DNA from 2 places in the Shewanella sp. SM20 genome. Region 1 is predicted to be linked to the other one. Evidence: riboswitches for the same ligand, from Rfam matches in the RefSeq annotation. Region 1 holds a riboswitch; the other holds the start of a gene.
What was found. Region 1 has a riboswitch for cyclic di-GMP ahead of gbpA (N-acetylglucosamine-binding protein GbpA). Riboswitches for the same ligand answer to the same signal wherever they lie in the genome.
Positions count from the first base shown of each region.

Region 1 (4,220 bases):
TTTCTGGGTGAAGTTCCACTTTAAATCGCAGCAAGGCGTGGTCAACTTAACCAATGAACAGGCTGATAAATTAAAAGGGATTGATCCCGATTCATCGCAGCGCGATATGGTGGTTGCGATTACTGATGGTAACTTCCCGCGTTGGACGGTTAATGTGCAGATTATGCCTGAGGCAGATGCCAATACTTACCATATCAATCCATTTGATTTAACTAAGGTTTGGCCGCATAGCGACTATCCATTAATTGAGATTGGTGTATTAGAGCTGAATCGTCTGCCACAAAACTACTTTGCTGAAGTTGAGCAAGTGGCATTAGCACCTAGTAATTTGGTCCCAGGCGTCGGGGCTTCACCAGACAAGATGTTACAAGCACGTTTATTTGCCTACGCCGATGCGCAGCGTTACCGCATTGGTGCTAACTACAACCAATTGCCAGTGAATTGCCCGCATGCCGCTAAGGCAAATCACCATCAACGTGCAGGTGCGATGGCGGGCACACAATGCCCTTACCATGGCAGCCAAACTGGTGCTGATGCTTCGGCAAACTATGGCCCGAACAGCACTGCTGATGCCTTGGTTGAGCCAGTAAACTTTAGCGAACCACCATTGCGTTTAGAAGGTGAAGCGGCGCGTTATAGTCGTTATAACCAAGACGATTATACCCAAGCGGGTAATTTGTATCGCATCTTCTCTGAAGCTGAGAAAGCGCGCCTAGTGGCAACAATTTCGGGTTCATTAAGTCAAGCGAGTTTAGATGTGCAGCAACGTATGGTGGCGCATTTTACTCAAGCCGATGCGGATTACGGACAACGTATTAAACTGGCATTAGGGTTATAAATTGCATTTCTAAGTCGACACTTTTTATTCTATTAAAGCCGTTGTAAGTAGAAAGGCCAGTGATGTTTATCACTGGCCTTTTTGTTTCCATACTTGAATATGATCAATGATCAATGATCAATGATCAATGATCAATGATCAATGATCAATGATCAATGATCAATGATCTAGAACAGTAGTGTTGCTACGCCTAAGAGTGCGAACAATACGGCGCAGCCACGGTGTATCCACAACATAGGTAATTTTTCGGCGCTGAAGTGGCCTGCGATTACTACGGGTACGTTAGCAAGCAGCATGCCTAAGGTTGTGCCTGCAACCACCATAGTTAATGAATCGTATTTTGCGGCTAATACCACAGTTGCGATTTGTGTTTTATCCCCCATTTCGGCGATAAAAAACAGGATAAAGGTGGCGAGAAAGGGGCCCATTTTATAGAAACGGCTCTCTTCTGCATCGACTTTATCGGGGATTAACACCCAAAGAGCGATTGCAAAGAAGGACGCAGCCACTAAATAACGTGCCAGATCTGGGCTTACCCAGTTAATCGCCCATTGGCCAATCCAAGCTGCGGCAAAATGGTTAAATAATGTCGACAGCAAAATACCTAAAATAATGGCGGTTTTATTTTTAAATCTTGCGGCGAGGATTAGTGCAAGTAATTGAGTTTTATCACCAATTTCGGCGATAGCAACCGTAAAGGTTGAGGCAAGTAGGGCTTCCAAGTGTGATCCTTTAGGGGTGGTTATGACATAAGCACAATAAACCGTCCACCCCTAGGTGCAGTCATTGTGCTCAGGTCTTGCTGGGCAAATCTATGATTTGCTGTGAACACCATGGCATGTTGCCAAGTATGTTGATGTTCACCCTAGATGACGATGGCTCGAAATCCAGTTAGCTACTCCCCCGAAGCGAGGTGGGCATTATACCTAGGTAAGATTTAGTTTCAAGCACGAGTTTATAACAGTAGGTACTGATAAATGTTTGACGGGTGTCAGAAAAATACCGATTCACATTCTGTAACCTAATGAATATAAATGAATTATTTTTTGACAACGTTGTCTTTTGTTGCTAATTTAGCCAAGTCATTTCTACTTGGTTACATACTGTTAACTCGTAGTGACTCAATGATAACGACTGTATTTGGCAAACTAATTGAAAAGTTAGGACGCAAAGCTTCCGGTCTAAGGTTGTAAATGGATTTTTTAGTGAACTAAGATAGCGGAGTTGCCGCAGAATTCGATTTCTGTGAAAGATAAACGACTGCTGTTTAATGCTGTTGTTTGCCCAAATACCACTTTTATATCTAAGCCTATCATTATGTTTAGGATGATAGGCAATCAATGGAGTGCATTAAAGTGGCAAATCCTACTGTTTTTTCCCCTATTTCTAAATTGAGTTTATTGGCCGCGGCAGTAATGGCGACGAATGCGTTTGTGAGTATCTCTGCGCAGGCGCACGGTTATGTTGTGGCACCTGAATCGCGTTCATATGCCTGTAAAACAGGTAAAAATGCCAATTGTGGTGCGGTGCAATGGGAGCCACAAAGTGTTGAGGGGCCATCGGGTTTTCCTGAATCAGGTCCTGCTGATGGCAAACTGGCGAGTGCTGGCAATGGTGCTTTTTCACCTTTGGATGAACAAAGCCCGAGCCGTTGGGCAAAGACGGATATTAAAGCGGGCTGGAATAAATTCAGTTGGCAGTTCACAGCAAATCATGTCACCCGTAATTGGCGTTACTATTTAACTCGCCAAGATTGGAACCCAAACCAAGCTTTGAGCCGAACGAGCTTTGACTTAGCTCCCTTTTGCGTAGTTGATGGTGGCATGGAACAGCCGCCTAAGTTAGTGACCCATGACTGTTACGTGCCAGAAGGTCGCAGTGGTTATCAAGTGATCTTGGCCGTGTGGGAAGTGGGAGATACGACGAATAGTTTCTACAATGCTATCGATGTGAACTTGGGCTCGGGTCCTGTTGTGCCGAGTGAATGGCAAGATGTGGGGGATATCAATCCGTCACTCAATCTAAAAGCAGGCGATAAAGTGATGACCCGGGTGTTTGACGCCAATGGTGAGCAAACGGCTAAGCAAACAGTCATTACCATTAGCGATGCGACTCAAGGTGATAAACAAAATTGGCCTTTCCTATTAGCAAGTGCGATTAATGCTCAGCAGTCCCAGTTAAAAGCGGGACAAAAAAATGCATCGGGTGTGATTGAGCCTGTGTATGGCAAAAATGACATTTTTACAGCGAAAAACTCAGGTATTGAGCGTGTCGAAGTCGGATTTGATTTAGCTCCTGCTCCGGGCAACAGCTTAGAAGTCACTTCACTTGCTGACGATTATCAAATTATCGATGGTGCGGCGAAGGTCAGCTTTGATGTAACCAGTAACGCTGAGATGCTAGTGTCAGCGTATTTGTTTAGCCATGATGGCACCGCGTCAGGTTTTGTGAGCCAAACTGTTAACAATACCAGCGCGAGCTTAGTGTTAGACGTCGTTGAGCCTAAAGCTGGGCATTATCATTTGCAGGTAAAAGCTGAGCCTAAACAAGGTGATGTTATTCAGCAGAACTTTGATCTCTTCTTAAAGGATCAAGCTCCTGCACCAGAAGCTGATTTTGTATTCCCAGCAGGCGTGAAAGGTTACGTTGCAGGTACTACAGTGTTACAGCCTAAAAATGGCAAAGTGTATCAATGTAAGCCATTCCCTTATAGCGGCTATTGCGTGCAGTGGTCGGCTTCTGCCACAGGATTTGAGCCAGGTGTTGGCGCTTCTTGGGCTATGGCGTGGACTGAGCTGTAAATTAACTTTTTGAGCTAACCTAGCTTCAAAAAGGTATCATTGGGCTTAAACATATCCGTGTGTTTAAGCCCTTTTTGTCTGCATCGGATGGAAAAAGACCGGCTTTATTTTGATTCGAGCCTAATACAAGATTACAGGTATTCTCAACAAAGGTAGCGATTTTGTTGGCTTGTATATTTTCGTTTATCACAGCACTATTAAGTTGTTACCGTACCGTTTGCTACCCTTCTTTGTTCACAACTGGCTTGCCCACTGGGTTTGGCTCTGTTAATGTCCCAAACTATCTATTTAATCGATGCTTATATCGGTACATTAATTTGGGCTATCACAATTGAAAGTCATGCCATTTTTCAATAATCGATTTAGTTAGCCTCAATGGCTACTGGGTTGAAACATTCAAAAGCTATTGGGGCCAATTGATCTGCTAGGTCGAGATCTGATTGGATGCTTTAAGTGATGTGTCGCTTATTTCGATTTAAGACGCAAGGCTTTATCGGTTCAAATCTTACTCAAATAAAATAATAATTAATTATTGAACAGGACTATTGTGTGAATTCAAAAATGTTAGGCTCGATCGCCAT
Region 1 is NZ_JAKKRK010000003.1:133,404-137,623, reverse strand. It holds gene katB (catalase KatB) at 1-838, shown strand, start outside; gene L5M18_RS02525 (TMEM165/GDT1 family protein) at 1,006-1,560, opposite strand; cyclic di-GMP riboswitch class I at 1,971-2,070, shown strand; gene gbpA (N-acetylglucosamine-binding protein GbpA) at 2,194-3,639, shown strand; gene L5M18_RS02515 (aromatic amino acid transport family protein) at 4,201-4,220, shown strand, end outside.

Region 2 (4,220 bases), on a different contig from region 1:
TAGGCGAAAGCTTTCCAATTTATCCGCAAGGGTGCCTTCATCGTGCATACGATTGGCTGCCACTTCGGCATCGAGCCATGCAAGGAATCGACTCACGGCGACGCCATCGCGGATATGGCAGGCACGTATGCCGGCCAGTTCTGCGGCGTTTTTCTGCGCTTTAGGTAAAGCGACTGGATCGATTCCGGCAATTAATTTTGCTCCTGCCTCACGGGCAATGTTTTGTGCCCAAGCGTTAGCAGAGTTCGGATCGGCCAGCAGTTTTACGTCCTGCATGCTGGCGAGTGTATCTGCAAGAGATGCCTCGCTTTTAAAGCTGACGCCAGCACCAACATGCTCCTCAATGCCCCCTGGGAGTTTGCTTAAATCGGTGAAGAGCTGCATATCGCCATTGGCGTGGAGCAGAGCACTGCCGAGTACAACTGGTAGTCGCGGTACATCATTGCCGCGAATGTTGAGTAGCCAGCAGAAAGAATCTAAGGCGGCGATTAAGGCGACATCACCACCGGCTTTTTTTACTAATGCACCAATTTCAATGCGTTTTTGCAGGCTGGTTTTACCAGCACTCTCGTTGCTAAACAAAGTGATAGGAGCGTTCGACTGTGCTGGCCGATTCTGCCAATACAAATCGATGGGGTTTTGTTCAACTGCAACTAATTCGATTTGGGATTTATTTAAGGTTGCTTTGGCATTTTCATACCAAGCTAAGGTGTGTAAGCGCGCATCGAAACCAACGCGAGACCCTGCTGGTAGCGTGTCACATAACCACTCAATTTGTGGTGTATCGGTTAGGCTTTCATAACTGAAAAATGTGGCATCGACTTGTAAACGAACTTGAACCGTATAGCGGCCATCGGTAAATATTGCGGCTTTATCTTTCAATACGATAGCCATACCCGCCGAACCGGTAAAGTTGGTTGCCCAGTACAAACGTTCGTTATGTGCTGGCACATATTCGCCCAGATATTCGTCGGCACGGGGAATAATAAAAGCATCGAGATTCGCAGATGTTAATTCGTTACGAATAGCACCGAGACGGTTAGCGATTGATTGTGACATATGGGCTCCAATAGAGACTGGCATGCTATGCGAGTCGGTAGGCGAAGATCGCCTAAGGATGAGTAGGTTTATGTTGATTTGAGTTTTAACCGGCTCGGATTATCGCAAGTCTAGCGCGCTAGATGCAAGGGTAGCGAATAAAGGATTTTGTATACAATCGTGAATTTGTGCAGGTAAGACGCTTGAGGTTATGGGGTTTGTTGTTAATTTATTTATGTGATTTTGAGCATGAAAAGTGAATTAAATAAAAGGTTGGTCATGTTTTAATTAGGACTTGTTCCTTAAAAATTAGCAACTTAAGTTTTATTCAATCGCTAACATTTGGACCCTATGCTAACATTTGCCATCTCTACTCGGGGTCAGAGTGGGGCACATGTATCAGTGGAGTAAGCGATGCAAATACTAACAATAGATGTGGGCGGTACCAAAGCCCTGTTCGAACTTCAGCTCGCGGGACATACAGAACAATATAAAATCCCCACAGGTGAAGGTTTTAAAATTGAAGAGTTAAATAATCAAATCGCGGCGTTTGAACGTGATTATGATTTACAGCATTACCAATTAGCTATTGCCGTACCTGGACTGGTACAAAATAATCGTTTGGTTTCTTGTAAATCTTTACCTGGACTCAATGGATTGAGCTTCGATACAGTCAAAACCCAGGGTGAGCTTAAGTTTATCTGCAACGATATCGATGCGGGTATGCAAGCGACTTGTGATGCCAAATATGCCTGTGAGTTATTGGTCATGTGCGGCACTGGGATCGGTATGTCTATTGCCTTTAATGGACAAGTCTTTACGGGAGCGACGGGCGTGGCGGGGGAGTTGGGGCCTTGTCGCGTGATGACAGAATCTGGCGAGTTTAGTTTAGAGCAACTGGCCAGTGGCGATTCAGTGCGCAGCCGCAAAATCTCCACTCAGGATGATTTATATCGCGCGGGCAGTTATCTCGGCATGGGATTAGCGTGGGCGGTTAATTTATTTAATCCCAATCGAATTTGGCTTGCTGGCGGTATGATGAATAGCGCTCCTTACTACAAAGGCTGCCTCGAAAGCTTAAAGCAAATGGCATTGAGCGCGCCCTTAGCTGAGATGAAAATCAATCGTGTCGATGATATGGAAACCTTGGTTTGCCGCGGTTTATCTGTGATGCTCGCAAGGGACTATCCTCGTGCATAAGGATCATAAATAACCCCGCGCATAAAGATAATAAATGTTGCTCGACAATGGTTTGCGCCATGAATGTTTAGTGATTGAGTTTTAGCTGCATAAGCGACGTAAATTGTGAAATATAAAGCAGGACTTATGATGTCTTTGGCATATCGAGTCCTGTTTTTTTATTTTTAAAGTATTTAGATAATCCTCATTACCCAAAGTAAATATTAGCGATAGTTTAATTTGCATAATTCCTTTCTTATCAGATGACTAGTTCTATTTACGATTCTTGCCAATAACACAGTTGATAATATTTTGTTGCAATTTTATTGCGCTTACGCTTATGCTGATATTTGCAATGACAACGTTGTCATTGTGTGTAAAAGGCAAACCAGTTGAAAAACTGGGACGCAAAGCCTCCGGTCTAAGGGTTCGTCTGTACCTATGATAGCGGGGATACCACAGGTTTTTCTTCGTGCAGTTGTCAGTCGTTTTGCATGGTTTTAAGAGAGTGCTGTTTCCTGTCTACGCTTTGTTTGCCTTATTGATTCATATAAAAATTCAATAGGGATATCTCATGTTCAAGACTCAAATTTCAACATCAGCCTTGCTAGTGGCATCAGCACTGGCATCTACCGTGAGTGCCAGCGTTTTTGCAGCGGCGCCCGGTAAACCGACTTTAGGTTGGGGCGAAACTAAGTTCGCTATTATTGAAGTGAATCAAGCGGCTACTGCTTACAATCAATTAGTTACGGTGAAAGATGCCGCCGATGTCTCCGTCAGTTGGAACCTTTGGAGTGGCGATGTGGGCAATAGAGCCCAAGTGTTACTCAACGGCAATGTAGTTTGGGAAGGCCCATCTGGCGCGTCGGGAACCGCTAACTTTAAGGTGAACAAGGGCGGCCGTTATCAGATGCAAGTACAACTGTGTAACAGCGATGGCTGTACGGCGAGTGATGCTAAACAAATCCTCGTGGCTGATACCGACGGCAGCCATTTAGTACCACTCAATGCTCCCCTAAAAGAAAACAACCGTCCCTATGCGAATAAATCAGGCAAAGTGGTGGGAGGTTACTTTGTCGAATGGGGCGTATACGGCCGTAAATTTCCGGTCGATAAGATACCTGCGCAAAACTTAACCCATATTTTATATGGCTTTACCCCAATTTGTGGTGGTGATGGAATCAATGATAGCTTGAAAGAAATCGAAGGCAGTTTCGAAGCGTTGCAACGTGCCTGTAGTGGTCGTGGTGATTTTAAAGTTGCGATTCACGATCCTTGGGCGGCGATTCAAATACCGCAGGCGGGAGTGAGTGAGCATTCAGATCCTTACAAAGGTAACTTTGGTCAATTGATGGCACTTAAGCAAGCACATCCAGATTTGAAGATTTTACCTTCGGTTGGTGGTTGGACCCTCTCGGATCCCTTCTTTTTCTTCGGTGATAAAGCAAAGCGCGATATCTTTGTCGCTTCGGTGAAAGAGTTTCTACAGACCTGGAAATTCTTCGATGGCGTAGATATCGACTGGGAATTTCCAGGGGGGAATGGCGCTAACCCAAATTTAGGTAATGCCAATGACGGTGAAACCTATGTGACTCTGATGCGTGAACTGCGGGCGATGCTTGATGAACTAAGCGCCGAAACGGGTCGTACCTATGAGCTGACCTCAGCGATTAGCGCTGGTGACGATAAAATTCAAAAAGTCGATTATCAGGCTGCTCAGCAGTACATGGATTACATCTTCTTGATGAGTTACGACTTTAATGGTGGTTGGACTAATACTGAACTCGGCCATCAAACCAATCTGTATGAAGCGAGTTGGGATCCCAATACCCGTTACACCACAGCTAATGGCGTTAATGCGCTGTTAGGCCAAGGCGTGACCCCTGGGAAAATTGTGGTCGGTGCCGCTATGTATGGCCGCGGCTGGACAGGTGTCAATGGCTACAGTGGTAATAATCCTTTCACGGGGACGGCAACGGGCAAAGTAAAAGGTACTTGGGAAG
Region 2 is NZ_JAKKRK010000026.1:13,711-17,930, forward strand. It holds gene L5M18_RS12235 (aminopeptidase P family protein) at 1-1,059, opposite strand, end outside; gene L5M18_RS12240 (ROK family protein) at 1,453-2,238, shown strand; cyclic di-GMP riboswitch class I at 2,590-2,678, shown strand; gene L5M18_RS12245 (glycosyl hydrolase family 18 protein) at 2,792-4,220, shown strand, end outside.
Region 2: it holds a riboswitch for cyclic di-GMP, as region 1 does, so the genes downstream of both, L5M18_RS12245 (glycosyl hydrolase family 18 protein) here and gbpA (N-acetylglucosamine-binding protein GbpA) in region 1, are expected to answer to the same signal.